4 regions of the Ottowia sp. VDI28 genome follow, and region 1 is predicted to be linked to each of the others. Evidence: predicted binding sites of a transcription regulator. Region 1 holds the regulator's gene; each other region holds the start of a gene.
The links. The regulator sigma-54, encoded in region 1, starts transcription at its own class of promoters, with help from an activator protein. The targets are predictions, from matches to a motif close to TGGCANGNAANCTGCTTT.
Positions count from the first base shown of each region.

Region 2: the regulator sigma-54 is predicted to act here: its motif matches at 5,087-5,104, upstream of WJU18_RS19145 (PQQ-dependent methanol/ethanol family dehydrogenase).
Region 3: the regulator sigma-54 is predicted to act here: its motif matches at 5,282-5,299, upstream of WJU18_RS05290 (ammonium transporter).
Region 4: the regulator sigma-54 is predicted to act here: its motif matches at 3,166-3,183, upstream of glnK (P-II family nitrogen regulator).

Region 1 covers NZ_CP149820.1:621,359-628,903, reverse strand. The annotation lists gene WJU18_RS02855 (THUMP domain-containing class I SAM-dependent RNA methyltransferase) at 1-961, opposite strand, end outside; gene rpoN (RNA polymerase factor sigma-54) at 1,111-2,679, opposite strand; gene lptB (LPS export ABC transporter ATP-binding protein) at 2,723-3,526, opposite strand; gene lptA (lipopolysaccharide transport periplasmic protein LptA) at 3,535-4,164, opposite strand; gene WJU18_RS02835 (thiol:disulfide interchange protein DsbA/DsbL) at 4,278-4,895, opposite strand; gene WJU18_RS02830 (SPOR domain-containing protein) at 5,201-5,920, opposite strand; partial or broken gene argS (arginine--tRNA ligase) at 5,932-7,545, opposite strand, start outside.
Region 2 covers NZ_CP149820.1:4,034,964-4,042,508, reverse strand. The annotation lists gene WJU18_RS19175 (AAA family ATPase) at 1-486, opposite strand, end outside; gene WJU18_RS19170 (S1C family serine protease) at 502-1,428, opposite strand; gene WJU18_RS19165 (TatD family hydrolase) at 1,495-2,337, shown strand; gene WJU18_RS19160 (RcnB family protein) at 2,455-2,874, shown strand; gene WJU18_RS19155 (quinoprotein dehydrogenase-associated SoxYZ-like carrier) at 3,206-4,000, shown strand; gene WJU18_RS19150 (quinoprotein relay system zinc metallohydrolase 1) at 3,997-4,953, shown strand; gene WJU18_RS19145 (PQQ-dependent methanol/ethanol family dehydrogenase) at 5,205-7,007, shown strand; gene WJU18_RS19140 (c-type cytochrome) at 7,102-7,425, shown strand; gene WJU18_RS19135 (TonB-dependent receptor plug domain-containing protein) at 7,422-7,545, shown strand, end outside.
Region 3 covers NZ_CP149820.1:1,134,516-1,142,060, reverse strand. The annotation lists gene WJU18_RS05315 (UPF0149 family protein) at 1-82, opposite strand, end outside; gene WJU18_RS05310 (MBL fold metallo-hydrolase) at 633-1,985, opposite strand; gene WJU18_RS05305 (universal stress protein) at 1,997-2,821, opposite strand; gene WJU18_RS05300 (EamA family transporter) at 3,205-4,116, opposite strand; gene WJU18_RS05295 (2-dehydropantoate 2-reductase) at 4,137-5,138, opposite strand; gene WJU18_RS05290 (ammonium transporter) at 5,378-6,610, shown strand; gene WJU18_RS05285 (hypothetical protein) at 6,641-6,967, shown strand; partial or broken gene WJU18_RS05280 (class II aldolase/adducin family protein) at 7,023-7,545, opposite strand, start outside.
Region 4 covers NZ_CP149820.1:6,267,480-6,275,024, forward strand. The annotation lists gene WJU18_RS29785 (thioesterase family protein) at 1-719, opposite strand, end outside; gene amt (ammonium transporter) at 1,094-2,770, opposite strand; gene glnK (P-II family nitrogen regulator) at 2,791-3,129, opposite strand; gene hmgA (homogentisate 1,2-dioxygenase) at 3,323-4,642, opposite strand; gene WJU18_RS29805 (ABC transporter ATP-binding protein) at 4,691-5,554, opposite strand; gene WJU18_RS29810 (ABC transporter ATP-binding protein) at 5,472-6,473, opposite strand; gene WJU18_RS29815 (ABC transporter permease) at 6,487-7,326, opposite strand; gene WJU18_RS29820 (ABC transporter permease) at 7,331-7,545, opposite strand, start outside.

The DNA of each region.
Region 1 (7,545 bases):
TACGCTCACCATAGGGTGGGTTCATGACGATCACGCCCGGTTGGGCGCTTGGCGGCATGCGTTGCAGCGCATCGCCGCCGCGCAGTTGCACGGCATCAGCCACGCCAGCGCGCTCTGCATTGCGTTGGGCAAAATCGACCATGCGGTGGGCCACGTCGCTACCGAAGACGGGCACGTCGGCAGACCTGCGCTCGCCTTGGGCTTCGCTTTTCATGGTTTGCCAGCTTGCGCGATCAAATGGTCTCAATTGCTCGAAACCAAAGGATCGCTGACCGCCCGCGGGCAGCCCTAGCTGAATCTGCGCCGCCTCGATGACGATCGTGCCGCTGCCGCAGCAGGGGTCATACAGCGGCACTTCCTGCACCGAGCGCGTAGCAGGCTGCCACCAGCCGCTAGCGGCCAACATGGCGGCTGCCAGGGTTTCCTTCAGCGGCGCGTCACCCTTGTCCTGGCGCCAACCGCGCTTGAACAGCGGCTCGCCCGAGGTGTCGATGTACAGCGTGGCAGTGTCGACCGTGAGGTGGGCATGCAGGCGCACATTCGGCGCATGCGTATCGATGCTGGGACGTACACCGCCCCGTTGGCGGAAACGGTCGGCCACGGCATCCTTGACGCGTAACGTCGCGAAATTCAGGCTCTGCAGCGGACTGTGCTGCGCCGTCAACTCGATGCGAAAGCTCTGGCGAGGCGTGAACCATTCTTCCCAAGCCACGCCTGAGCCGAGCCTGTAGAGATCTTCCGCGTCGCGATAGGGGCCGTGCGCCAGCTCGATCAGCACCCGCTGCGCCAGGCGGCTGTACAGATTGAGGCGCAGCGCGCCCGCCCAATCGGTGCGCACGCGCACACCCGCGCGCACGGTGAGCAAATCACTGCCGACCAGGCCCGTGAGGCCGTGCACTTCATCGGCCAGGAAACCTTCAACGCCGGCGGCGCAGGGTAGGAAGAGGGTCAGTTGGTTCATTTGATCGGGACGCGGCACAGGCCAGTAAGGGGTGATTGTCGCTCCCGCCGAGGGTGGCAAGCCTTGCCCGCCGGGATCGCCGGGCTCCAGCCTGGCAGCAGCGTGTACAAAACCCCTCTTGCCGAGCTGGAGCTCGGCGGTCCCAGGGGTTACGCCAGCTTGCGCAAGCTCGCCACGGGAATGCGCAGCCCTTCGCGGTACTTGGCCACCGTTCGGCGGGCGCAATCGATGCCTTGCTCCTTGAGCATATCGGCGATCTGGTTGTCCGATAGCGGCTTCTTCGTGTCCTCGGCGGAGATGAATTGCTTGATGAGCGCCCTCACCGCCGTACTGGAGGCATTGCCACCGGCTTCCGTCCCCAGCGCAGAGCCGAAGAAGTGCTTCAGCTCGAAGGTGCCCTGCGGCGTGGCCATGTATTTGGCGGTCGTTACACGGCTGATGGTTGATTCATGCACGCCCAGCTCGTCGGCCAGCTCGCGCTGCACCATGGGACGCATGGCCAGTTCGCCATGGACAAAGAAATTCTTCTGCCGCTCGACGATGGCCTGTGACACGCGCAGGATGGTGTCGAAGCGCTGCTGGATGTTCTTGATGAACCACCGGGCCTCCTGCAAGCGCTGCGCCAACGCCTGGTGGTTCTCGCCGCCTCGACCGCCGCGCAAGGCACCGGCATAGATGTCGTGCACGCGCAGACGCGGCATCACATCGGGGTTGAGCTGCACACGAAAGCGCTGCTGCGCACCCTGGCCGCTGCAGGTGACGATGACATCCGGCACAATGGCATTACGCGTGACATCCGCAAAGCGCCGCCCCGGCTTGGGTTCCAGCCGGCCAATATAGGCCATGGCAGCGCGCACCAGGTCTTCGGGTTCACCCGTGGCCTGGGCAAGCCGCCGTGCATCGCGCCGCGCCAACAGGTCCATGGCGCCGTGCTGAGTACAAATCTGCAGCGCCGCGGCGACAAGCGCCTGCTCCTGCGCGCCCAACCCTCGCTCATTCTGGCGGCTCTTGAGCTGCAGCGTGAGGCATTCAGCCAGGTTGCGCGCGCCGACGCCGGCGGGCTCCAGTGATTGCACGAGCCTGAGTGCCAGTGTGAAGCGGTGCACCAACTCTTCCATCTGCTCCTGGCCGTCGTTCTCATCAAGGAGGGTCGCGGCCAGTTCAGCGAGCGTGTCTTCGAGGTAGCCATCCTCGTTCAGCGACTCGATCATGAAACGCACGGCCGCCGCATCCTCCGGCATCAGGCGCAGGGACAAGGCCTGGCGGTGCAGGTGATCGGTCAGAGACTCCTGCGGCGTACCACGCTCGCCGGGGTCGAGTTCGTCGTCATCTTCCAGATTGTTACGGCGGGCGGGCGCATCGCCTCCCCATTCACCGTCGTCGGGCTGGGTTTCCACGCTGCCATCGCCGTCCCAGCTTTCAGCGACCAGGGTCTCGCCCCTGGCCCCGTCGGTATCGCCGAAATCGTCTGTGCCAGCCTCCGCGCCCTGTTCGCTGGCGCGGTCGCCTTCGCTCACGCGGGTATCGGCGCGCGCAAGGCCGAATGCCTCGCGGTCGGCGTCTTCTTCTGCGCGCTCAAGAAAGGGATTGTCGTCCAGCATCTGCTCGACTTCGCTGGCCAATTCCAGCGTGGACAGCTGCAAAAGCCGGATCGACTGCTGTAGCTGGGGCGTGAGCGCAAGATGCTGGGAAACGCGCAGTGAAAGGCCGGGTTTCATGCCGTCACCGCCGCGCCGGTGTACTCAATAGCGTGTTCACGCTTCAGAGCCGGAAGTGTTCGCCAAGGTACACACGCCGCACTTCAGGATCGGCAACGATCTCCTCGGGGGTACCTGCGGCCAGCACACGGCCTTCACTGATGATGACCGCATGGTCGCAGATGCCCAGTGTCTCGCGCACGTTGTGGTCGGTGATCAGCACACCAATGCCGCGCCCTTTGAGAAAGGCGATGATGCGCTGGATTTCGATGACGGCAATAGGATCGATACCGGCAAAGGGCTCATCCAGCAGAATGAAGCGTGGCTGCGTGGCCAGCGCTCGCGCGATCTCCACGCGGCGGCGCTCGCCCCCGGAAAGCGAGGGCGCGGGCGAATCACGCAAATCGTTCACGTGAAGCTGCTCCAGCAACTCCGTCAACCGGCGCTCGATTTCGGCCTTGGGCAGCGGGTGGCCATTCTCGTCCTGCTGCAATTCGAGCACGGCCCGCACATTTTCCGCGACGGTGAGCTTGCGGAAGATCGAGGCTTCCTGTGGCAGATAGGAAAGGCCCAGCCGCGAACGCCGGTGGATCGGCATGTGCTCGATCGGCTGGCCGTCGATGCTGATCTGGCCGCCATCGGCGCGCAACAGGCCGACGATCATATAGAACGACGTGGTCTTGCCAGCGCCGTTGGGGCCGAGCAGCCCCACCACCTCGCCATTGCGGACCGTGAGCGATACATCATGCACCACGCGCCGCGCGCCATAGTTCTTGCGCAGGCTTCGGACCTCCAGACGGCTGGAGCCGGGCGCCGCTGCCTGGGACGGCGAGACGGCGGCGTTGAGGACGGGGGCGGGCTGCTCCACCTGCCCACTCACTGGGATGGCCCCGTGGAAGGCCGCAGCGGCACGGCGGACTCCGCCCCGGAGGCTGGAGCAGGTGTACCACGCGGCGCCAGAATAGCCCGCACACGTCCGCCAGCCCCCTTCGAAGGGGTGGCACCCGCGGAACGCGCCGCGCCATCGACGGTGTAGACCTCGGTGGTGTTGTTGTAGACGATGACCGCCCCCGTGACTTCATCCTGCATGGTGGAGCCAGCCAGGCGCCGCATCTCGGCACGGCGGATAAAGCGCACGGTGTCGGCCTTGCTGTCGTACTCGATGGTGTCGCCTTCGCCTTCGATGTATTCGTCCAGGCCTTCGCGCTTCTGGCGGAAGAAAGCCCGCTTGCCCGGCTCGGCATACATCACGCCGAACTGATTGCCCGCCGCGTCCTGCCGCACCTCCAGACGCGCGCCGCGCATCACGATGGTGCCTTTGGTGGCCACGACGCGGCCGGTGAACGTACTGAGCTGTTGCTGGTCTTCGTAGCGCAGCGTGTCGGACTCGATGTTCATGGGCTTCTCGCGGTCCGCCCGCTCAGCCCAGGCGGGGCTCCCAGCCAGAACGCCCGCCAGCAACGCGAAAGCGCAGCCAAAGGCCCGCAGTGGGAAAGGTGATTTCATTGAAGGCACGGTTTTTGCTTCGATTCTCGGCTCCATTCTAAGCCGCAGACAAAAAAGCCCGCTCAAAAGCGGGCTGATGAAGCGGCAAAAACCAGGGCATTTCGCCCCGAGCTTCAGGTTTTGACCAACTGATTGGTGATCTGAAGCATGCGCTCGAAGCCACCGGCCATGGAACCGTCGGTGTAGTAGCGCCCGCCGATCCCCAGGGCTGGCGTACCTTCGACCTTGTAGGCTTCCTGCAGTTGCACGGCGCGGCGAACTTTGCTGGCGACGCCGAAAGACTTGTAGGCTTGCTCGAACTTCGCGCGGTCCACACCCTGCTCGGCCATCCAGGGGAACAGGACATCGGGCTTGTCGAGGCGCTTGCGCTGGTTCTGCAGGGCATCGAACACCTTGGCGTGGACCTTGTCGACCCCGCCGACGGCCTCCAGGGCGTAATAAATGCGCTGCAGCGGCTCGAAGCTGCTCTGGAAGCCCACATGCTCGAGGCGTACCACCACATTCTTGGGAGCCGATTTCTTCCATGCGGCAAAAATAGGCTCGAAATGCATGCAATGCACGCAGCCGTAGGAGAAGAACTCGATCACCTCCACTTGGCCGGCCGGCGCATCGACCGGAGCCGCAGGCTTGATTTCCACGTAGCCCTTGCCTTGTTGCGCATGCGCCGGCAAAGCCAGAAACCCGGGAAGCGCCGCTGCAGTGGCACCTAAAGCAAATTCACGACGATTCATAAAAAAACAAGCTCCAGTATCAACAGGCCGTCAGAGCCGGCAAGCAGGCCGCGAGTTCCGCAACCGAGGTAGTCAAGGCTCGATTATTGATGTTTTAAGCCAATTTCGCCGAAGAAACGACATTTACCCGCGGTAACCCCGCCGCCCTCACCCCAACCCTCTCCCGCAGGCGGGAGAGGGTTGGGGTGAGGGAGTCAAGTCAGAAGGCCGCGGAGCAGGCCATACGTGAGTAGCCGCGGAGCTGGCTTCGCCAGGCCGCTGGCTGCGTCCCCCTGGGGGGAAGGCGCGCCAGCGCCTCAGGGGGGTCACTTCTGCACTCTAACCAAAGCCACGTCCATTCCGTTGCCGCTCAGCCGCTCTTTCACGCGGTCGGCAGCGTCCTTGTTCTGAAACGGACCGACGCGCACACGATAGACCGTGCGGCCGGCCTGCTCACGTTCGGTCACGCGGGATTCGACGCCCATCAACGAAAGGCGCGCCCGCTGGGCTTCGGCTTCACCAGGATTGCGAAAAGCACCGGCCTGCACGAAGTAGGCGAATGGATCTGGCGCCGTGGAGGCCGTTGAAGGCGTGCTGCTGCCCGCCCGCGAAGCCACCAGATCACCCAGAGGATCAGCGGAAGGCTGGCGGGCCGCCGTGGCCGAAGAGGCCCGGGGAGCGGGTGCCGACGCCTGCGCGGCGGGCCGCGTGGGCGGCTTGACCTCAGCGGGCGCGGGCAACGCCACGGCAGGCCCCGGCGCTTCAGCCGGCGCAGGGATGGTTCGCGGCACCGGCTCAGGCGCGACAGTGCCACTGGTGGCCGGCGCAGCACCATTGCGGCCGCGCAGAAGGCCGTTGGGATCCCAATCCTTGTTTTTCTCGGCCTCGGCGGCATCCTGCCCGCTGGTACGGGAGGAATTCTTGTTGAGGAAAGGCACGGGCACCTTGGCCACGTAGATGGCGACGCCCAATGCTACCGCCAAGCCCACCATCACCCCCAGGATCACGCCCAGGAAGGTACCTCCAGATTGCTTGTTCAATTTCATGTTGTGAATGATTACATCTTGGCGGGGGCCGACACGCCCAGCACCGACAGGCCATTGTGCAACACCTGGGCGGTGGCGGCGACCAAGGCAAGGCGCGCCTTTTTCACCGCCTCGTCATCCACCAGGATGCGTTCGGCATCGTAGTAGCTGTGGTAGCTGGCCGCCAGCTCACGCAGGTAGAAGGTGATGTCATGCGGCGCAAAATCCTGAGCAGCGGCCGTCAGGACGTCAGGGTACCTGGCCAGCTGAAGCATCAGGGCCTGGGCAGCGGGTGTGTCCAGCGGCGACAGATCGGCTTCGAGCAGGCTGGCGGTGTCGCCGCCCCAGGCTTCGAGCACCGAGCAGATGCGCGCGTGGGCGTACTGCACGTAGTAAACCGGGTTGTCGTTGTTCTTGGAAACCGCCAGATCGACATCGAAGGTGTATTCGGTGTCGGGCTTGCGCGAAAGCAGGAAGAAGCGCACGGCATCGGCGCTGGTCCATTCGATCAGATCGCGCAGAGTGACATAGCTGCCGGCACGCTTGCTGATCTTCACTTCCTGGCCGCCCCTGACCACGCGCACCATGGTGTGGAGCACGTAATCGGGGTAGCCCGCCGGGATGCCGACACCCGCGGCCTGCAGGCCGGCCCGCACACGGGCGATAGTGCCGTGGTGGTCGGTGCCCTGAATGTTCACGACCTTGTGGTAGCCGCGCTCCCATTTGGTGATGTGATAGGCGACATCGGGCACGAAATAGGTGTAGCCGCCGTCGGTCTTGCGCATGACGCGGTCTTTGTCGTCGCCGTAGTCCGTGGTCTTCAGCCACAGGGCGCCGTCCTGCTCGTAGGTCTTGCCAGCGTCGATCAGACGCTTGACGAGTCGCCTCGACCCGGCCACTGGTATAGAGGCTCGATTCCAGGTAGTACTCGTCGAATTTGAGGCGGAAAGCCTGCAGATCCTTGTCCTGCTCGTGGCGCAGGTAGGCGACAGCGAACTGGCGGATGCCGTCGAGGTCATCGGCCTTGCCGCTGGCGGTGAAGCTGCGGTCGTCGGCCTGAACGGTCTTGCCGGCCAGGAAATCGGCGGCAATGTCGGCAATGTAGTCGCCGTTGTAAGCGGCTTCGGGCCATTCGGCATCGCCGGGTTTGAAGCCGCGCGCGCGCAGCTGTGTGGAGTTGGCCAGCGTTTCGATCTGCACGCCGGCGTCGTTGTAATAAAACTCCCGGTGCACGCGCTGACCCTGCGTTGCCAGCAGGTTGCAGATGGCGTCGCCCAAGGCCGCCTGCCGCCCATGGCCGACATGCAGCGGGCCGGTGGGGTTGGCCGAGACGAACTCGACGAGCACGCGGTCTTCCCCAAGGGGTTTCTTGCCGTACTCCCCTTTTTCCTGCAGCACTTCGCGCACCACCTGCTGTTTGGCGGCGGGCGTAAGGCGCAGGTTCAGAAAGCCGGGCCCCGCGATGTCGATGGCGCCGACCCAGCGCGTGAACGCAGGCGTAGCTCCGAGCGCGGCCTTGAGCTGTTCGCCCAGCGCGCGCGGGTTCATTTTCAGTGGCTTGGCCAGTTGCATGGCCGCATTGCAGGCCAGATCGCCGTGCGCGGCCTGCTTGGGTGAGTCGAATGCAGCCTGGGCGCCCGCGCCCG
Region 2 (7,545 bases), 3.1 Mb from region 1:
TTCGATCGGGTTCTGCGTGGCCATGACCAGAAAGGGCTCCGGCACCAGATGGGTCTCGCCGGCAATGGTGACCTGCCTTTCCTGCATCACTTCCAGGAGGGCGCTCTGCACCTTGGCGGGCGCCCGGTTGATCTCGTCAGCCAGCAGGAGGTTGGTGAACACCGGCCCGAGCGCGGTAGAAAAATCGCCGGTCTTCTGGTTGTAGATGCGGGTGCCCATCAGATCAGCGGGCACCAGATCAGGCGTGAACTGGATGCGCTTGAATTGCCCGCGCATGGTTTGCGCCAGCGTTTTCACCGTGAGTGTCTTGGCCAGCCCCGGCACACCCTCCACCAGCAGATGCCCTCCGGCCAGCATCGCCACCATCACACGCTCAAGAAAGCGATCCTGCCCGACCACGACGCGCTTGACCTCATACAGGATCTGCTCCATCAGCTCAGCAGTATCGGCATTCGGAACGGAGGCAGGGTTGGGCACGCTTTGCATGAAGGATGTCTTTCGTTAAAACGGCGGTTGGCCCGCCGCGGCGGCGGCGTTCTCGATCGGCACCGCGAAGCCGATGCCGATGAACGTGCGCGCTGGGGTCGGGTTGAGAATGGCGGTGACAATCCCCACCACTTGGCCATCCATCGTGACCAGCGGACCGCCGGAATTACCGGGGTTGGCGGCGGCATCGAACTGGATCAGGTTGCGCAACTGTTGTCCGCTTTTCGGGGAGCGGAAGCCGCGGCCCAGGCCGGACACCACGCCAGCCGAAACCGAAGGCCCGATCGCGAAAGGAAACCCTATCGCCGCAACCTCATCGCCGGGCTGCAGATCAGCCGTGGAGCGCATGGTGGCGGGCTGCAGATCGTCAGGAATCTTTTGCGCGCGCAGCACGGCCAGATCATTCTCCGGCTGCAGGTTGATGACCGTGGCAGGGCTTTCCAGGCCATCGGCGAAAGTGACTTTCAGGGTTTCGGCCGCTTGCACGACGTGCAGATTGGTCAGGATAGTGCCGTCTTCGATGATCACCACCCCGGTGCCAACGCCTTGTTCGATGTCGGGCTTGCCTTTCTTACCGCTGACGAAGCCCTCCACCCGTACCACCGAAGGCGCCACGGCCGCCGCCGCCCTGGCCGCAGGCGAGGGGAGCACCTTGTTGGTCAGGGTATGCATCACCGCGGCGTTGATGTCTTCCTGTGTGAGTTTTCGGGTGGCGGGCCCGCGCCCCAGGCTGAACGACAGGGCCAGCAGGATGCACAGCACCCCGATGGCCAACCACAGGCTCCGCGGGTGGCTGAGGCTTTTCGCCAGGCGTTGGCGGCGGGATGCGGTTGGGGCTTCCGGCAGGGCATCAACGCCCGCCAGAGCCTCGGCAGGCTCAGGAGCGACCGCCGGGGTGGCCTTGCCCGGAGCTGAGCGGCTGTAAAGCGCAGTCTTTCGCATGCTGCTGTACCGTGGCTGTCCCATGACTATGAGCTGAGCCAACACAGTATCATGGTTCACAAGAGCATGCACGGTTGGATCGATACACATTGTCATCTGGACGCACCAGAATTCACGGCTGACATTGCCGCCGTGCGCGCTCGCGCGGCCGCGAACCGGGTCGGAAAATGCGTCATTCCCGCAGTGGAAGTACCGGCCTTCAGGGCGGCCCGCGGCTTGGCGCACCAGTTTGGCGATGCCTACGCGCTGGGCATTCATCCGCTCTATGTGGAACGGGCCGCCGAAGATGCGCTGGCGCAACTTGGCGCCGCGCTGGAAGCCCATGCGCAAGACCCGCACCTGGTGGCCGTGGGCGAGATTGGTTTGGATTATTTCGTACCTGCGCTCAATGAGCAGCCCTTGCGTGGGCGCCAAGAGCTTTTTTACCGGGAGCAGCTCAAGCTGGCACGCCGGCATCAATTGCCGGTCATCCTGCATGTGCGCCGTTCGGTGGACGCCATCCTGAAGGGGCTGCGCGACATCACTGTGCCGGGCGGCATCGCACACGCTTTCAACGGCAGCCGCCAGCAAGCGCAGATTCTCGTGGACATGGGCTTCAAGCTCGGCTTTGGCGGCGCCGTGACCTACGAGCGGGCCACCCGCCTGCGCGAGCTGGCGGCGACTTTGCCTATCGAAGCACTGGTGCTCGAAACGGATGCCCCTGACATTCCCCCGCACTGGCTCTACGCCACGGCAGAAGAGCGCGCCGCCGGAAAACCGCAAGGCCGGAATGAGCCGGGCGAGCTGCCACGCATCGCGGCGGTGATAGGGGAGCTCCGAGGCATTCCAGAGAGCGAGCTGATGGCAGCAACCACGCAAAACGCCTTGGCCGCATTGCCTGGCCTGACAAAGTTGCAGAGCGTTCCATAGTCGACTAGTTACCCGCTGCCTCAGATTTACTTTTCTTTGTGATCTGGCGCGGTTCACCTACAAATTACTTGCGTTTTGCGCAGATATCATGATTTTCCTGACAGTGAAAGGAATAACATGAAACGCAAAACTCAGAGCCTGATGGCTGGTCTTCTGTCCATGCTGATGGTCAGTGCGCCGGCCTTCGCACAACCAGGGCCCGGGCACGACCGGAACGGCCCGCAGCGCGGTCATGAACGCCATGACCAGCATATGCAAGGACCGGGGCATCACAATCCTCCCAGGCCGCAAGTTCGTCCGGCTCCGCGTGGCCCGCAGGTCGTGGTCTATCCGGAATATCGCCGCTTCAACCGTGGCGATCGTCTGCCACCGCAGTATCGCCAGCCCCAGTATGTGGTCAACGATTGGCGCGGCCATGGCTTGCGCCAACCGCCGCGTGGCTACCACTGGGTGCAGAACGGGTCTGACTACGTACTCGTTGCCATCGCCACGGGCGTGATCTCGGCCGTGGTGATCAACGCGCTGACCGGGCGCTGATCAACTCCAAGGCCGTTTTCGTCCATCATGGACGAGCACATCTATCGGGCAAGCTGGAGCTTGCCAAGTACCGTTGATTTTCCTGGGAGAGGGGCCGCCCGGGGCAGGCGGCCCTCCCGTGCGGCCAACCCTGCATGTCACATGCTTGGTGTTCCGTGTTGGAACAGTTTGGCGCACTCCGGACAGTGACTGATCTTTTGAGGAACTGAGCTGAAAGCCCGCAAATGCTGTTCCTGGGCCGCCCTGGCATCGCTTTTGCAACGAAGGAGGCAAAAGACAGGAGACACCATCAATGGGGCTGCCGGAACGACCAGGAAGAAAAGGCGCGAGCATGGTGCAACGCCGGAAAGTCCTGCTGACGGGGTTATTGGGAAGCATGGGGCCCGCCGCCCTGCGCGCGGCCGACGATCACACGGGGGGTGATCCGCTCGGTTCCATGCAATGGCCGACGCTGCGCAAGGAGTATCTGGCTGACGCGCCCATGGAATTTACCGAGGCGGTAATCGTGCGCACGCCCGCTTTTGCCGACGATGCCATGAACGTGCCCTTGCAGATAGATGCGCGGCGCCTGTCGGGTACCGCCGGCGGCGTCAAGCGGATCTGGGTCGTAGTAGACCGCAACCCGGTTCGGGAGGTGCTGTCGTTCGAGCCGCTGAAGGCGCTGCCCATGCTGTCTTTCCGCATCCGGCTGGAGCAGGCATCTCCGGTGCGGGCCATGGTGCAAACGCAGGACGGCCGCTGGCACGTGGGAGGCACCTGGGCGCAGGCGGCGGGTGGCGGCTGCACGGTGCCTGGCGCCACGCGCGCCGATGGTTCCTGGAGCAAAACGCTCAACCAGGTGCAGGCGCGCATTTTCGGCAACGTGATCGAGGGCAGCCGCCGGTTGCGCCTGCGCGTGATGCACCCCATGGACACGGGTCTGGTGGCGGGCATTCCCGCCTTCTACATCGAACAACTGGAGCTGCTCGATTCCAAAGGTGAAGCATGGTGGCGCCTGGCCTTGCATGAGCCCGTGTCGGAGAATCCGCTCCTCACGCTGGAGCTGCCCGCCGAAGGGCCGCGCGAGTTTCGCCTCAGGGGCCATGACAACAATGGCAATCGCATAGAAGCGGAAGTGCGGGCATGAAGGCTGCCATCCTCTCGATACTGATGGGGGCCTGCGCCATGGGCTCCGCCGCAGCGGCTCAGCCCGATCCGGCCTCGCTGAACTATGACTTGCATCCACGCCAGATCGCGGAGCACACCTGGGTCATTGAAGGCGCCGTGGCGGATTTTTCGCGAGCCAATGGCTGCAACATCATCAACACGGCCTTCATCGCGACCGGCGACGGGGTGGTGGTGATCAACACCGGGCCTTCCCGCCTGTACGGAGAGCAGCAGCGCCGGGCTATCGAGCGTGTGACTTCCGAGCCGGTGCGGCAGGTGCTCAACCTGAATCTGCATCCCGACTATTTTTTCGGCAACCAGGCCTGGGCCGATCGTCCCGTACAGGCCCTGGCGGGCAGCATCGACGGCATGCGTGCCGAAGGCGCCGCCTACGCCGACAATCTTTACCGGCTCTGCGGCGACTGGATGAAAGGCACCGAGCCGACGCCCGCGCGCGAAACACTGTCACCGCAAACCCTTCGCCTGGGTTCTCACATGCTGGAGTTGCGCCGCCTGAATGGCCATACGCAGGATGACTTGGTGCTGATGGATACGCGCACGGGCGTGCTCTTCGCGGGCGGGCTGGTGTTTGCGGAGCGCGTGCCCACCACGCCGCACGCCGATCCGGAGGCGTGGCTGGCCAGCCTTGACAAGCTGCAGCAGTGGCAGGCGCAAGGCCTGTTCCGGCAAGTGGTGCCCAGCCACGGGCCGGTGCACACAGGCACCTCGGGTATCGCCCAGACGCGCGATTGGCTGCGGTGGCTGACTTCGCTCATGCGCGAGAGCGCGGAGAAGGGCGTTGATTTGAGTGAGCTGCTGAATACGCCGCTGCCCGAGCGCTTCAAGGGCTGGGCCGCCCAGCCCGCCGAATTCCATCGCAGCCTGACGCAGTGGTACCCGCGCTATGAGCAGCAGGCGCTAGGGCACCGCTAGGCCCCGCGCGTTGCTCCACTGTGCCAAAGGGGTGATTCATTTCTGAACACTGTCACAGGCGCGATAGCAGGCAAGAGCGGCACATGCGTGGCTCTTCGTGCACGTGGAACGGTTCTTTGAGCAGGATCAAGGCTGGCATAGATGTTGCCTTATCCCTGACGTGTATCCCACGAGCCCGGAGGGCGGGGCACAGGCCGCCGCGCATGGTGTGCGGCGCATCCACTTGATATCTACACGTCAGCAGGAGACACATGATGAAACGCACGCGACTGAGTGCTCCCTGGGCTGGGCTGCTCCCAACCCGCTCCCCAAGGAGGACAGGCAAACCCGGGGTAGCCCCGCGTTTTCTGGCGAGCCTGATCGTTCTGGCCGCCGCCCACGCGGGCGCTCAAGGCGTTACCAGCGACATGATCGCCAAGGACGCCTCGACCCCTGGCGACGTGCTCAGCTGGGGTATGGGCACGGAAGGCCAGCGGCACTCCGATCTGACGGGGATCACCGCGGACAACATCAGCCGCCTCGTGCCCGTATGGTCCATGTCGTTTGGCGGGGAAAAGCAGCGCGGCCAGGAAAGCCAGCCCCTGATCCACAACGGCAAGATGTTCGTGACGGCCTCCTACTCCCGTATCTTCGCGCTGGACAGCAAGACCGGCCAGAAGCTCTGGAAATATGAGCACCGCCTGCCTGAAGGCATCATGCCTTGCTGCGACGTGGTCAACCGCGGCGCCGCGCTGTACGACAACCTCGTGATCTTCGGTACGCTCGATGCGCAACTGGTGGCGCTCGATCAGGAAACAGGCAAAGTCGTGTGGCGCGAGAAGATCGACGACTACTCCGCCGGCTACAGCTATACCGCCGCTCCGCTGATCGCCGAGGGCCTGCTGCTGACCGGCGTGTCGGGCGGCGAGTTCGGCGTGGTCGGGCGTGTGGATGCACGTGATCCCAAGACCGGCAAGCTGATCTGGACACGCCCGGTGGTGGAAGGCCACATGGGCTACAAGGACGGCAAGGAAAACGGCATTACCGGCACTACCAATGCCTCCTGGCCTGGTGAAACCTGGAAGACCGGGGGCGCGGCCACCTGGCTGGGCGGCAGCTACGACGCCAAGACGGGCCTGGCTTACTTCGGTACCGGCAACCCCGGCCCCTGGAACAGCCACGTCCGCAAAGGCGACAACCTCTACTCGGCCTCCACGGTGGCGATCGATGTCAAGACCGGCCAGATCAAATGGCACTATCAAAGCACGCCCAACGACGGCTGGGACTATGACGGTGTCAACGAGTTCGTCACCTTCGACATGGACGGCAAGCGCGTCGGGGCCAAAGCCGACCGCAACGGCTTCTTCTACGTGAACGACGCCGCCACAGGCAAGCTGCTCAACGCTTTCCCCTTCGTGAAGAAGGTGAACTGGGCTTCCAGCATCGATCTGAAGACCGGCCGCCCGAACTACAACGCAGAAAACCGCCCTGGTGATCCCACCGCCGCGGGAGGCGAGGGCGGCAAGGGCAAGGCGGTGTTCGCGGCGCCGGGCTTCCTGGGCGGCAAGAACCAGATGCCCATGGCCTACAGCCCCAAGACGGGCCTGTTCTACGTGCCAACCAACGAATGGGGCATGGAGATCTGGAACGAACCCATCACCTACAAGAAGGGCGCTGCGTTCCTGGGCGCGGGTTTCACCATCAAGCCGCTGTTTGAAGACCATATCGGCTCGCTGCGCGCCATTGATCCCAAGACCGGCAACGTAGCCTGGGAAGTGAAGAACACCGCGCCGCTGTGGGGTGGTGTGCTCAGCGTGGGCGATCTCGTGTTCTGGGGCACGCCCGAGGGCTACCTGAAAGCGGCCGACGCCAAGACCGGCAAGGTCGTGTGGCAGTTCCAGACCGGCTCTGGCGTGGTGGCTCCACCCGTCACCTGGACAGACGGTGGCGAGCAGTATGTCAGCGTCGTGTCCGGTTGGGGCGGAGCCGTGCCGCTGTGGGGCGGGGAAGTGGCCAAGAAGGTCAACTTCCTTGAGCAGGGCGGTTCGGTCTGGACCTTCAAGCTCTTGAAGTAGTGCTGCTGCAGTAGCGCCGCGAAGGGAGAGAGAACGCGCTCTCTCCCTTGTTTCCCACTCTCATTCATGGCCACCCCTCGTGGTCTCCATTGCCATGCGTTTCACTCTTGCTCTCAGCATTCTGCTGGCCTGCGCGGCGTCCCCCGCCATGGCGAACGATCTCGCCGCAGCCACAGAACTGGCCAAGGCCAGCGGCTGCTACAGCTGCCACTCCGCCAAGGAAAAAGTAGTCGGCCCCGCGTTCAGTTCCATCGCTGAAAAATACGCTGGCGACAAGGACGCCGCAGCCTCTCTGGCCCAATCCATCCAGAATGGATCGAAGGGCAAATGGGGCCGCGTTCCCATGCCGCCGCATTCCAGCTTGAGCGCCGATGAGCTCAAGACGCTGGCCACCTGGGTACTGAGCACCAAGCCATGACCCAGGTCATGCACCGCAGGCCCCGAAGCTGGCTCATGCTGGCGCCTATTCTGCCGCTGGCCGTAGCCGCGCAGACGGACGACGACCGGGTGCGCAGTCTGCCGCAGGTAGACGTGGTGC
Region 3 (7,545 bases), 510 kb from region 1:
CCAGCGCCTCGATCGTCGCGAGGGCGACGTCGTCCGGTTCGTCGGTGCCGTGAGAAGAATCAGATGTGGGAATTGAGCTCATGGCCGAGATCGTAGTACAGGGCGGGCTGATGCCTCAGCTTTTTGCCCTTGGGCCACGGACAGGCGCGTGCCGTTTCCTGAATCGGGCACAGGCTCCTGGCAAGTCTGTGGAAAAGAAACGGGCAAGTCGGGCGCTATCCACAGCCTGCGGCGGATGGCCCAAGTGATTCCTGCTGGCGATGGCTGTGCCGAACACGTTCCGCACACCCGCGAATCTGTCGCAATTCGTTGAAAATGAATCGTTTTTTGATATTTTCCACAAATCAACAGACATCTACTACAACTATCTATTTAATAAACAAGATAGAAAGAATAGTAGGGATAACCATGAGAACGAGCGCAATCGAAGGCGTGACGAAACGAAACCAGGCGGGCCTGCTGATGACGTTCGCATACCGCGCTCAGCCAATGCCTCCACCCAGTAACGCAGGAAATCGGCCCCCCAGGCATCGGCCGATAACGTAGTGGCCGCTGGCAATGCCATCGAAACCCAACCAGTCACCGCGAAACTTAAGGTTTGCTACATGCGCCCGTGCGTGCACGGACTCGCATCAGAGTTCCTGTGATTCACGATAGTCGGGTACTGTGCACGGCCAACCATGGCGTTCCTCGATGGCCAATCGCAATGCGTCGGCCGCCACGGGCTCTCCATGTGTCACGAAGACTCGCTTTGGTGCCTGAAGGCCGTCCAGCCAGGCCAACAGCTCATCGCAGTCAGCATGGGCCGACAATGTCTCCAGGCTAGCGACCTCCGCCCTGAGGAGTATGTAGGCGCCGTGGACCTTGATCTTGTCGGCGCCTGACATCATGCTTGCGCCGCGCGTGCCCGCTGCCTGGAATCCCGCAAACAGGATGGTATTTCTGGCATCTGGCGCATAAGCCTTCAGGTGATGCAGAACCCGGCCGCCCGTCGCCATGCCACTGGCCGATATGATGACCGATGGAAACTGCAGCGAATTCAACCGCTGCGACTCTTCGATGGAGTTGACAATGACGGCCTTCAGGCTCGTAGCGTCACATTGCTCAGGGCTCAACCGGTGCTCGTCGAGGTGCCTGCTGTAAAGGCGCGTTGCATCAGCTGCCATCGGGCTGTTCAGGTATACCGGCATGTCAGGAATGCGCCGCGCCTGCTTGAGCAACCGCATGCAGTGCAACAGGGTCTGCGCACGCCCGACAGCGAACGCCGGAATCAGCACAATACCGCCGCGCGCAGCCGTGCGGTTGACGACGCTTGCCAGTTCAGTGAGGGTGTCTGCCGCAGGATGCTTGCGATTGCCGTAGGTCGATTCCACCACCACATAGTCAGCGGGTTCGGCGGCCTCCGGTGGACGCATCAAGAGATCATTGCTGCGTCCGAGATCCCCTGAAAATAGAAGACTTGAACTTTTCCAGCCCACACGCACACTGGCAGCTCCGAGGATATGACCCGCTTTGCGCAAACGCCATGACCACCCTGGCCACGGGGAGCACTCCTCCCCGAATGGAACCACCTCGAAGCGCTTGAGTGCGGCGCGCGCCTCTTTCTCCGTGTAAAGCGCAAGAGCAGGCCGGTGTTTGGAATGTCCATGACGATTGGCATAGTCGGCATCTTCCTCCTGCAAACGGCCCGAGTCGGGCAACAAGAGTTCGCAGAGCTCACGTGTCGCCTCACTGCAGTAAACCCTGCCCTTGAAGCCGAGCTGAACTAATCTAGGCACGAAGCCGCTGTGATCGATATGGGCATGCGTCAGCAGTACGGCGTCTATGCTTGCAGGGTCGACCGGCAGCGCATCCCAGTTGCGCAGGCGCAGTTGCTTCAGCCCCTGGAAGAGCCCGCAATCGATCAGCAGCCGGCGGCCTTCGTGGGTCAACAGATACTTCGAACCCGTCACGGTACCCGTCCCGCCCAGGAAATCAATGCGCATGGCAAGCTCGCTCAGTGTGACATCAATACAGGCAATGTCATCGACTGAAGAATGGACAGTGTGGCTCCACCAAGAATCCACTCGCGCGCGCGGCTATGGCCATAGCAGCCCATGACAAGCAAGTCCGATCCCAGATCGGAAGCCAGGGACAGCAGCTTGTTGCCAACGTCGTCGTCATCCCTGTCGCCCCGATGCAGTGAGAGATCCCGGATACCTTGCTTCTGCAAATAACTCCGCAAGGACTGCAGCGACGCCTGCGCATCTTCGCCATACGCCACAGCATGTACCTGCGTTGCCCTGGACAGCCAAGGGAGGGCAGCGGTCACGGCCCTCGCGGATTCGCGCGTTTCCTTCCACGCCAGGAGGATGTTTCGGCCTAACGGTTCTACCGGCCCCGCATAGGGCATGACCAAGGCTGGCCGGCCGCTCTGCGCCAACACACTGGGTAGAAAATCAGTTGGCAGCTCGGCATCCGCAGCATCATTCTTGTCGCGCTGACCAAGAATCAGGAGGTCGGCATAAAGCGCGCGCCGGCCGAATCCCCAAGGCCCTTCGACGTCCGCCTCCTCCCAATGCAACCGCGCCGAGCCCGCGCTGTTCGCCAGAAAAATACCATGCATCTTGTCGCGCGCCTCTTGGTCAACTTTGCGCATGACTTCGATCGCCTCCGACCCCGCGTCTATCGCGAACGGGTAGCGCATCAGCGCCGAATAGGTACAGGGCTTGGCGGTCACCTCGGCATCAAAACTCTCTGCCACCCGGCATGCCAGTTTGATTCTTTCTCCTATGCGCGCAGAGCCATCGAGATGAAGAAGGATGGAATTCGGAGTCTGCATACAGGTTCTCCAGGTTTCGGGAGTTGAGATGCAATCGAGCTTGGGCCCGGCTGAACTGTCCGGTCTTGCGCTGGATCAAATATGGCCCCTCCGGCATAGTCAAAGCTTGATCTGGCGCAAGAACGGCTCACGCCGTGCCCGACGCAGCTTGATACGTCGCGCCAAAGCTCAGCTTTCAGCAGGTGACAGCACGAAAGGTCTCACAGCCGGCATGTACTCTTCGCTGCCCAAGCCATCCATGAAGGCTCTCTGCTGGTGTCTCGATCCCGCCGCCGCACCAGCCCAGCCCCTGGCGCTGACGATTCCGACCGGGATAGCCTTGCGGAAGCCGCTCCCCGCAATTCGAAACCTCACCCAAGGGGTAGGGATATCTCAAAACACCTTCAACGTTTGCGCATCCCCAGCCACATCACCGCACCGACCACGATCAATGCACCTAGCACCTGCACTGGCGCGATGGCCTGCCCCAGGATCAGCCAAGCCAGAACCAGCGCGGCAACAGGCTCGACGTTCATGATGGCTGCATTGCCCACCACGCCCAGACGGGGCAGCACAGTGAAAAGAAGTGTGATACCGCTGCCGTAGAGCAAGGTCAGCAGTGCCAACCCCCACCAGCCTGCTGATGCCACAGGCAGGTGGGGCCCCCCTTGCCACCAGACGCCGGCTGCCGCCAGCACGCTGACTATGGCCATGGTGGCAAACGTGCGCAACCGGCCGTCGAGATCGCCTGCCTCGTGCTGCGTCAGCACCAGCGCCAGGGAAAACGTGGCCGCCGCGGCAAGCGCGAAGGCCACGCCAACCCCAATTTTGCGCCACTGCCCGGCAGCGCCCAGCCCCGAAGCGGCGCCAAATACATCCAGAGCCAGCACCAGGCCCAGCAAAATAACCGGCATGATCAGGAGCATGGCGCGCTCAGGCTTGTGCTGATAGAGAACCCGAGCCCAGAACGCCGTCCAGAGCGGATAGCTATTGAAGGCCAGCAGCGCCAGTGCCACCGGCAACCGGGCCACGGCGGAATACAGGCATAGGCTTTGCACTGCGATCAAAAGGCCGATCGCCGGCAGCGCCTTGCGCTGGCGCACCGTCAGAGAAAAAGACCCTTGCTGCCCTACCAGCAAGGCGCCCACTACCAATGCAGTGAAAAAGCTGCGGACCACCACTGCGGTGGCCACATCCGTTCCATGATCGAAGGCCAGCCGGGCAGCCACGTGGTTGGCCCCCATCAGGAGAGCGATGGATAGCAACGAAGCGAAAGCTGCGCCGCTAAGCGCCCGGCCCGGGCTGGAGCGGGTCATTCCGGCTTATTCGCTCTGGCTCATTCAGGATAGAGCCCATGCACCCGTGCGTGCAGCCGGGCCAGCCCCAACAAAGCATCGGTGAAAGGCGCAGGCGTCTGAGTCAACACCCCGAGCTCCCGCACGGCTGACACCAGCGCATCGATCTCCACCGGCTTGCCGGCTCGCACGTCCTGCAACATGGAGGGTGTGAAGGCGCCCAGCTTGCGCGTGACCATGTGGCGGTCCTCCGGCTGCTGCTCGATGGGGATGCCGATGCGTGCGCCGATCTCTCGGGCCTCCAGCATCACGGCGCTGATGAAGCCGCGCACCAGATCGTCATCGAGGATGCGATCGGCGGTGGCGCCGGTGAAGGCACTGACGGGGTTCACCGTCATGTTGCCCCAGAGCTTGTACCAGACGTCTTTCTGGATCTGAGGCGATACCGTGGCCTCGAAGCCCGCTTCCTGCAGCAAGCCGGCCAGCGCCTGCACCCTCGCGCTGTCGCCGCCTGCCGGTTCGCCGATGATCAGCCCCTGGCCGAAGTGATGGCGGATCACCCCTGGGGCATCCAGCGCACAGCTGGCATGCACCACGCAGCCGATGACATGCGCCGGCGCAATGGCCCGCGCAATCGCGCCACCGGGATCCACCGATTCCAGACGCTGCCCGGCGATCAGGCCGCCAAAGCCTTGGAGGAACCACCATGGCACGCCATTCATCGCGGTCAGCACCACCGTCTTCGGGCCCAACAGCGGACCGATCCGGCCCGCTACATCAGCCATGCCCGGCGCCTTGACAGCCACGATCACGAGATCCTGCACACCCAGTTCGGCCGGGTCGGCACTGGCGCGCACCGCCTGGGCGGACTCATGCTCCACGGCATCGGCGCCCTTCTGGCGCAAACGCAGGCCGCCCTGCCGCAAGGCCTCCAGAGTGGCCCCGCGCGCCACCACACTGACCTCCGCGCCCTTTTCCGCCAGGCGCGCCCCTATCCAGCCGCCGATGGCGCCGGCTCCGTAGATCGCTATCTTCTTGAACATACGCCGCTGTCTCCTTGCGTTCCAAACGCTGGCTTCATACAAAAGCTTGCTCTATGAATTGTAGGCATCAGGTCTTTGCGCCCTCTTGCCCTCTTGCCCTCTTGCCCTCTTGCCCTCTTGCCCTCTTGCCCACTTGCCCCTCTTGGCATGGAAGCTGCTAAGCCACAGTACCGATCACACAAACATAAGCGGATGCGTGACCCGGATCGGCGCGCAGCGCATCCTGAAGGGAGTCTGGTATGCAGGTGGTGCAGTTTTCGGCCATTGACAAGGCAGATACAGCGTGGCTGCTGGTCTCGGCGGCGCTGGTTCTGATGATGACGCTGCCGGGCCTGTCGCTGTTCTATGCCGGGCTGGTGCGGCGCAAGAATGTGGTGAACACGCTGGCCTCCGTCTTCGCCGTGGCCTGCCTGGTGAGCCTGCTCTGGTTCGCGCTGGGCTATCCGCTGGCTTTCGGGCAGGGGTCGGCCTGGCTGGGCGGCCTGGCGTACCTGGGTTTTACGGCCATGCACCTCGATAGTGCCGCAGGCACCTTGACCGTCAGCCACCTTGCCCCCAAAGTGCCCGAGGCAGCCTACGCCATGTTCCAGATGACGTTTTGCGTCATCACCACCTGCCTGATCATCGGGGCCGTGGTCGAGCGTATGCGCTTTTCCGCCCTGCTGCTGTTCGCGGCCTTGTGGAGCGTGCTGATCTACGCGCCGATCGCCCATTGGGTCTGGGAGCCGGGCGGATGGCTGAACCGCCTGGGGGCGCTGGACTTCGCTGGCGGCGCCGTGGTGCATGTGAATGCCGGCATGGCAGGGCTGGTGTGCGCCGCGCTGCTGGGACGGCGCCAGGGCTATGGCCAACAGGCTTTCGAGCCACACAGCCTGGGCTGGACGGCCATGGGCGCAGCGCTCCTGCTGATCGGCTGGTTCGGCTTCAATGCCGGATCGGCGCTGACCGCCGACGGGCGCGCTGCGCTTGCCATGCTGGTCACCATGCTCGCCGCGGCCAGCGGCGGCCTGGCCTGGATGCTGACCGAATGGGCCTTGCGCGGCGCCCCGACCTTGCTCGGGTTGCTGTCGGGCATATTGGCCGGGCTGGTGGCCATCACCCCAGCGGCAGGCTTCGTGCAACTGGGCAGTGCGGTGCTCATCGGGCTGATCGCGGGCGTGGCGTGCTTCTGGGGCGCCACCTGGCTCAAGCGCCGCCTGGGTGTAGACGACTCCCTCGATATCTTCGGCGTGCACGGTATAGGCGGCATTGTGGGCTCGCTGCTGACAGGGGTGTTTGCCGACCGTGCCATCAGCGGCGTGGATGCCAACCTGCTGAACCAGGCTATCGCCGTAGGTGCCGTGGCGGCCTACAGCGCCATCGCCACGGCGGTACTGCTGCTGGGCATCGATCTGGTGTTGCCCCTGCGCGCCTCGCCGCAGCAGGAGCATGAAGGGCTGGATGTCACCTTGCACCGGGAGCGGCAACTGTGAAGCACCGCCAACGACGGAGAAAGGAAATGCATGCACGACAGCGAACGCCTGGCCATTGCCGCCCGCCTTCATGTGGCCTTGCGCCGCAAGACGGGCCGCGTGACTGACACCGAATGGATGGCCTCCGACGTCACGTATGGGATGGCTATGTCGGCCTTGGCATTGGCTCACGCCAAGGAAACAGACGATGCCGAACTGCAAAGACTGGCCTTGCTCCTGCGTGCCAGCCTGAACAGCACACAAGCGCAGGCAGACAAGCCCGCACCGGCGCCCGCGGCCCCCAGCACACCCGAAACCGGGCAGGCGCTGGCCAAGCTGGTGCAGCCGGTGCGCCGCTATGTCGGCGGATTGCGCTGACATCACGCCGTCAGGGCTTCATGATGGCGCTGCGGCACGCCATGGCCCCGGACACTCATCCCTGGTAGCTCTTGTCCGAGCGATCCAGTTGCCTTACCAGCGCATCCCACACATCCTGCCCCGCGCCGTGCTTCGGATCGAATTGCAGGGAATCGCGGGTGCACTTCGCCGCTATGGCGTCCGGCACCGGAATCACCGCTTGCGCCCCCCATGCTGAACGTGGCCATCTGGATCTCGCAAGCGCGCTGCAAGGTCCACAGGATGGCGAAAGTTTGCGGCAATGTCTGCCCCCAAGCGAGCAAGCCATGGTTGCGCAGAATCACCGCGGGCCGCTGGCCGATGCTGGCGAGCACGCGCGGCCCTTCTTCGGCATGGATGGTGATGCCCTCGAAATCATGGTAGGCCAGCATGCCGTGCAACTGCGCGCTGTAGAAATTGGTCTGCTGCAGCCCGTCCTTCAGGCAGGCTACGGCCACACCAGCGGTGGTGTGTGTATGCATTACGCAGTGGGCCGTGTCGATACCGCCATGGATGGTGCTGTGCAGCGTGTAACCCGCAGGGTTGATCGGATGAGCTGA
Region 4 (7,545 bases), 920 kb from region 1:
ACAGGTCCGCGCAAATCATACAAACGCGACAGCGTCGTACCGGCCCCCGTGCCGTCCATCTGGGTTTCCGACATCAAGCCGATCCACTCGCCTTCCGGCGGCCGGTGCAAATGCAGGCTGAGATCCGCATTGGAAAACAGATAGCGCTCCGGATTCAGTACCCAACTCAGCCCATTGCCGAAATCCGCGGCCGCCGCGGCTCGCATCGCGGGCGACGTGTGTTGGCCTTGCACGAGCGGTACCGTGAGGCGAAACCAGGCAGCGGCCGGGCCCGGGCGATCGGTGTCGCCCTGCGCCAGCCGGTGATCCATCGCCGTGTCATAAAAAGAAACGCTGGACGGCATGCCCGGAATCCGTACCCGTTCCGTGCAGGCATCAGGCGCCGGCAGCATGCGCGGTGGCGACCAGCCCGGCAGATGAGAGGGGAGCGAGACGGGCTGCCCGCGCAGCATGAGGGCATGAGCCTGCGCCACCACTACACCGCCTGCCTCCAAACCGATCGTCACGCGCGTGGTGGCACGGCCCGAATAAGACTCCCGCCGCACCTTCAATGGGGCAATCGGCACTGGTTTGATCAGTTCGATGCTGAGGCGCGTGAGCTGCCAGCCGGGTTCGGCTAGAGCGCTTTCAGCCAGGTAGGCAAGCAAGGCACTGGGTGCGCCGCCATGCTGGGCACGCTCATCCCAAGGACCCCGCGACAGCACCGTGGGCTGCCACATATCACCGTCTTGTACATATACAGCCGCAGGTAAGGCGGCATCCTGGGAATGCGGGTGGGATGTCATCTTCTAGGTAGAGTGCCGACCCTATCAGGCGAAGGTACCGCGAGCCGGTACCCGATGATAGGCATGAGCATGAACGGCGTCCACGGCAGAGATAGCTGCGCGCCCCGAGAAGTTGCTTTTTGTTTTGGGGCGGCCCTGCAACAAAAAGAAGCCCCCACGCTTCCCTGCTCCGCATGGTCCGCTGCCCCCCAAGGGAGTGCTTTTTGTTTTGGGGCGGCCCTGCAACAAAAAAGAAGCCAACAAAAAAACGCTGGCAGCGGTCTTCCCGCTGCCAGCGCCAAGATGAGCGAAGCTGTTGTTTTGGAGACTTACCTGTTGTAGGCCGTTTCGCCGTGGCTGCTGATGTCCAGACCTTGGCGCTCTTGCTCTTCCGTGACGCGCAGACCGATCATCAGATCAACGATCTTGTAGGCCAGGAAAGACACCACGCCCGACCAGACGATGGTCATCAGCACGCTCTTGACCTGGATCCACACTTGCGATCCCATGGCAAAGGTGTCAGGCGTCAGGCCACCGGTGCCGCCCAGGCTTTGCGAAGCAAACACGCCCGTCAGGATCGCCCCGACGATACCGCCGACGCCGTGCACGCCGAAGACGTCGAACGAATCATCCACACGCAGCATGCGCTTCAGGCCGCTCACACCCCAGAGGCAGACGAACCCGGCCACGACGCCGATCACGATCGAACCCATGGGCCCGACGAAGCCGGCTGCGGGAGTCACCGCCACCAGACCAGCCACCGCACCCGAGGCGCCACCCAGCATCGAGGCCATACCTTTGTGCAGCGCCTCGCCCAGGCACCAGGCCAGGGTAGCAGCCGCCGTGGCCAGCACGGTGTTGACGAAAGCCAGACCAGCGTTGCCGTTGGCGGCACCGGCGGAACCGGCGTTGAAGCCGAACCAACCCACCCACAGAAGCGAAGCCCCCACCATGGTGAGCGTCAGCGAATGCGGCGTGAAGGCTTCCTTGCCGAAACCAACCCGTTTGCCCAGCATGTAGGCACCCACTAGGCCCGCGATACCGGCGTTGATGTGCACCACAGTACCACCCGCGAAATCAAGTGCGCCGTCTTTACCCAGCAACCCGCCGCCCCAGACCATGTGTGCGATCGGCAGGTAGCTGAAAGTGAACCACAGCGCCGAGAACAGCAGCACCGCGCCAAACTTGATGCGCTCGGCATAGGAGCCGACGATCAGCGCCACGGTAATGGCGGCGAAAGTACCCTGGAACGCGACGAACACGTACTCGGGGATGGTCGTGAGCGCGCCGAAGGTCTCTTGGGTCACGCCTTTGAGGAACAGCTTGTCGAAACCGCCGAAGAAGTTGCCTTCACCGCTGAAAGCCAGGCTGTAGCCGTAAATGGCCCAGAGCAGGCTGATCAGCGAGAAGATGACGAACACCTGCATCAGCACGCTCAGCATGTTCTTGCTGCGCGCGAGGCCACCATAGAACAGGGCCAGGCCCGGGATCGTCATCAGGATCACCAGCAGGGTCGAGGTCAACATCCAGGCGGTATCGCCTGAATCCACGTGGGGCGCCGGCGCAGCGGCCGGAGCAGTTGCGGGGGCTTCTCCGGCGGGGGCAGCGGCTGCAGGGGCTGCCGCTACCAGAGTGATTTCCACCGCACGAGCCTCGTCGGGGTTGCCCACCTTGACCGATTCCTCGGGCTTCTTCAGCTCGATGGCCGCCTCCGGCACGCCCGCGCTCTTGAGCGCATCACGTATCGCGAAAGCACGATTCTTGGCCAGCTCCGCGTTCGTCGCGGGGTCGCCCGACGTGTCGGTAAAGCCGGAAAGCAGCAGTTTGGCGCCACTGTTCGCGGCCACATACTCCGCGACTTTCTTGACAGCCTCCTGCCCCTCGGGGCCAACTTCGGTCTTGCCTGACTCGAACAGGACCTTGGCTGCGGGGAAATCCGCAGCCATCGCAGTAGCGCCGGCGAAAAAGGCGAACGCTAGAAGGAAAAGTGAAAAGATACGTTTCATGATGTTCTCGCTCCCTATGCTCACAGCGCCTCGGTGCCGGTCTCGCCAGTACGGATACGCACGACTTGTTCGATTTCAGTGACGAAGATTTTCCCGTCGCCGATCTTGCCGGTGCGCGCCGCCGTCTCGATGACTTCGATCGCGTTTTCCACGAGATCCGCGGCCACCGCGACGTCGATCTTCAATTTGGGGAGGAAATCCACCACATACTCGGCTCCCCGATAGAGTTCGGTATGCCCCTTTTGACGGCCGAAGCCTTTGACTTCAGTCACCGTGATGCCCTGCACGCCCAGGGCCGAGAGTGCTTCGCGCACCTCGTCGAGCTTGAAGGGCTTGATGATGGCGGTAATCATTTTCATGCTGCTTTCTCCTGGTTCATCGGACCTGGAAGCACTAAAGCAGAAGGCATGCCAACCCCGCCCCGGCTGACAAACAACGCGAAACACGTGCATCGCACCATAAAGGTGCATAAAACGGTGGCGCGCACCCCGTTTCAGGGCGCGCACGATCAAAACAGCCCCTACACTGGGCGCGGCCGCCCTGAGAGCATGTTCAAGAGCCCGGCTTGAACTGATCCTTCAGCCCCGCCCAGCAATCGGCGTAGGCAGTATCCAGCGCGGGGCTGTTCAAAGCGGCTGCAGTCGGGATGAACCGGTAGCGGCTCTCGAACATGAATGCCAGCGTGTTGTCGAGCTTCTGGGGCTTCAGATCCGCATGGCTGGCCTTGCCGAAGGCTTCCTCATCGGGGCCGTGCGGCACCATGGCGTTGTGCAGGCTCGCGCCGCCCGGCTTGAAGCCCCCCGGTTTGGCGTCGTACTCGCCATACACCAGCCCCATGAACTCGCTCATCACGTTGCGGTGGTACCAGGGCGGACGGAAAGTGTTTTCCATGACCAGCCAGCGCGGCGGGAAAATCACGAAATCACAGTTGGCGGTACCGGGCGTATCGCTGGGCGACGTCAGCACGGTGAAGATGGAAGGATCGGGGTGATCGAAGCTGATCGACCCGATGGTCATGAAATTGGCCGTGTCGTACTTCACCGGCGAAAGGTTGCCGTGCCACGCCACCACGTTGAAGGGTGAATGGCTGGTGGGTGCACGCCAGAAACGGCCCCCGAACTTCTTCACCAGCTCATAGGCGACTTCGCCCTCTTCCTCATAGGCCGCCACAGGCGCCTGAAAATCCCGCGCATTGGCCAGCCCGTTGGAGCCGATAGGCCCCAACTCCGGCAAGCGGAACTGCGCGCCGTAGTTCTCGCACAGGTAACCTCGCGAAGGACCATCTGGCAGGCCCACCTTGAACACCACCCCGCGCGGCATCAAGGCGATCTCGCCAGGTTTGACTTCCAGCACGCCCATCTCGCTGGTGATCACCAGGCGGCCTTGCTGCGGCACCAAGAGGATCTCGCCATCGGCGTTGACGAAGGCACGCCGCTCCATGGAACGGCCAGCCATATATATATGAGCTGCCACGCCATGCTGTGAATCGGCATCACCGTTCGCCACCATGGTGTGCACGCCGTCGATGAAATCGATGTCCGCCACATTCTCCGGCATCGGCACAGGATGCCAGCGCAGCGGCTCCGGGGGCACGGCCACTGCGCGGTCGCCGCCGGTGCGCCAGGTTTCCTGCGCATAGGGCTGATAGCGGCCCGCTACCACCGAAGGCTGCCGGCGATAGAACCAACTGCGGCGGTTCTCATGCCGGGGCGCCGTGAAGGCGGTGCCCGAGATCAATTCCGGGTATAGATCGAAGGGCGCCCGCTGCGGACTATTGCGACCCTGCGGCAACGCACCGGCCACGGCTTCCGTCGCGTATTCGTTGCCGAAGCCGCTCTGGTAGCGGCGTTGCGTGAGTGAGGAATCATTCATACCCCGAAGGATAGCTCGGGGACCGCGGTCGTCAAAACATTTTGGTCATCACTGCTGCTGGGGCATATGAGGCAAAGCGGCCAAGAGCGTTTTGGTGTAGTCGTTTCTGGGGTCATGGAACACCTGCTGTGTGTTGCCGTGTTCCACTATCTTGCCGTGATACATGACGATGATCTCATCGGCGAGAAGACGCACCAGGTTGAGGTCGTGGCTCACAAAAATGTAGGTCAAATCCAGTTCTTCACGCAGTTCCATCAATGTGCGTACGACATGAGCCTGCAGCGAAGCGTCCAGCGCGGAAGTCGGCTCATCGAGGATCATGAGCTTTGGAGTGAGGACGATGGCGCGCGCAATATCTACCCTGGCACGCTGGCCGCCCGACAACTCATGCGGAAAGCGGTTAAGCAGTTCAGCAGGCAAGCCCGTACGCATGGCGGCCTGCTCGACCAGTTCATCAATTCGAGCTTTCTCCGCAGCGGTTCCTAATCGCAAAACCGGATCGGCGATCGCGCGCCGGGCACGAAATCGCGGGTTCAGTGCAGCCAATGGGTCCTGAAACACCATTTGAATGTCCCGCCGAGCGGGTTGGCGGGCGAAAGTGGAACCCACAAGTGAACTGATGTTGACGCGATCCAGCAGCACCTCTCCGGAGGTTTGCCGTATCAAGCGGGCGATCATGCGCACCAGCGTCGATTTGCCAGAGCCAGACTCGCCGACCAATCCGATGACCTGCCCCTTCGCAGCCCTGAAAGTGACGTTCTGAACAGCCTGAAGTACTTGGCCGCGGCCCAGATCGAAATTCTTCGACAGGCCGTTAACCTCAAGAAAATCATGAGACATAGGGGTGGTGGCAGCTGACACTGTGAAGGGGAGCCATCGTTCGGCGAGGGGCGTCGACACGCAGGCAAGCATCCTCGACTCGCGAGCAGCGCTCGGCGAACCGGCAGGCAGGGAGATCGGCACGGCGCAGATCCGGCAGGCTGCCTCGCATGGGCTGCAGTTCATGGTGGCTACTCTTGCCTGAAGGCATCGCGGCCACCAGCATGCGGGTGTAAGGATGTGCCGGATTGCCAAGCACGCCTTGGGCCGCCCCCACCTCAAGAACCTGGCCGGCATGCATCACGACCACACGGTCACAGTGCTCCGCGGCCAACGCAAGATCGTGCGTAATGAAGAGACACGCCAGATGACGTTGCCGGCAAGCGCCAATCAGCAAGTTCATGACCTTCACCTGGGTAGTGACGTCCAGGGCAGATGTGGGTTCGTCGGCGATGATGAGCTGGGGCTCACACACAAGTGCAGCCACGATCATGATGCGCTGGCACATTCCGCCCGAGAGCTCGGCTGGATAGGCAGCCATGCGTTCTTCAGCGTGGGCAATGCCAAGCTGCACCATGACGTCCAGTATCTTCTTGCGTGCCTGAGCGCGGCTTGTGCGGCGCGGCGCGTGAGTCACCAGAATGTCCACCAGCGTATCGCCGACACGCCGGATGGGATTCAGGGCAGCCTTCGCGTTTTGGAAGATCATGGCAACGCGACGTCCCCGATAGCCGCGCAGCACACTTGGCGGCATTCCCAGAATGTCTTGGCCCGCCAAGTTCATGCGCTCGGCAGAGATCTCAGCATTTTCGCCAAGCAACCGCATGACTGCCATGCCGGTAATGGACTTGCCGGACCCAGACTCTCCGATCAGTGCGACACACTCACCAGGACCCACTTGCAAGCTGACCTTGTCGAGTGCGTGAAGGCGCCCAGCACTCGAGACGAAGTTCAAGCTCAGCTTCTGGATATCGAGCACCGAATCATCGCGGCGATCTTGATCTTCACTCATAACGTCCACCACCTTAGCTGCGGCGGCGCGGATCGATGATGTCGCGCAAGCCGTCTCCCAGCAGGGAGAAACAAAACACGGCGAGCACCAACGCACCCCCCGGGAAGACCACGGTCCACCACTGTCCAGCGATCATCAGGGCAGCGCCTTCCTGGATCATGACGCCCCATTCAGGAGTGGGAGGGCCCACACCCAGCCCGATAAAGGCGAGACTTGCCGTATTCAGGATAGCCCAACCGAGGTTGAGCGATATCTGCACGACGACTGGCGGCAGCGAGTTGGGCAAAATAAAACCAAGGATGACCTGAGAGGTTGAGTTGCCATTGATCAAAGCGGCTTCGACATAGCCGATCGTGCGTAGCGACACTGCCTGTGCGCGGGCTAGCCGAAAATAAAACGGGAAATTGATGATGGCGGTGGCAAGCACCACCGATTGCACCGAATTTCCGAACACGGCCACAAGAGCCATCGCCGCCACGAACAGAGGAAATGCCAACAATACGTCAACCACGCGCGACAGCACGGAATCAACGATGCCACCCAGGTATCCACAGAACGCACCCACGCAGACGCCTGCTGCCGCAGACACCATGACGGCCGACACCGCAATTGCAAAGTCCAGCCTTGTCGCCACAATGACGCGAGAAAAAATGTCGCGCCCAAGCTGATCTGTACCAAACCAATGCGCGGCGGTCGGGGCCTGCAGCACATTCGCCATGTTCGTGGTAAGTGGGTCATAGGGCACCAGAGCCGGGCCGATAGCTGCCGTCAGCAAAAGTAACCCCAAGAGAACGAAGGCAAATGCCGTCGTGACGTTCCTCCGGAGAAAGTACAACAACGCTTGGCGGGTCACGGCTTTATCCCTTGAGTTCATATCGAGGGTCAATCAGCGACGACACGATGTCAATCGCCAGCGTGAGCACCACGAACATGATGGCCACAATCAAGACAAACGCCTGTACAGGCGCATAGTCCAGTCCCACAAGCGCGTTGACGCCATAAGCGCCAATCCCTGGCCAACCGAACAGTTTTTCAATCATGACATTGGCGCCCACCATGGTTGAGATCACCA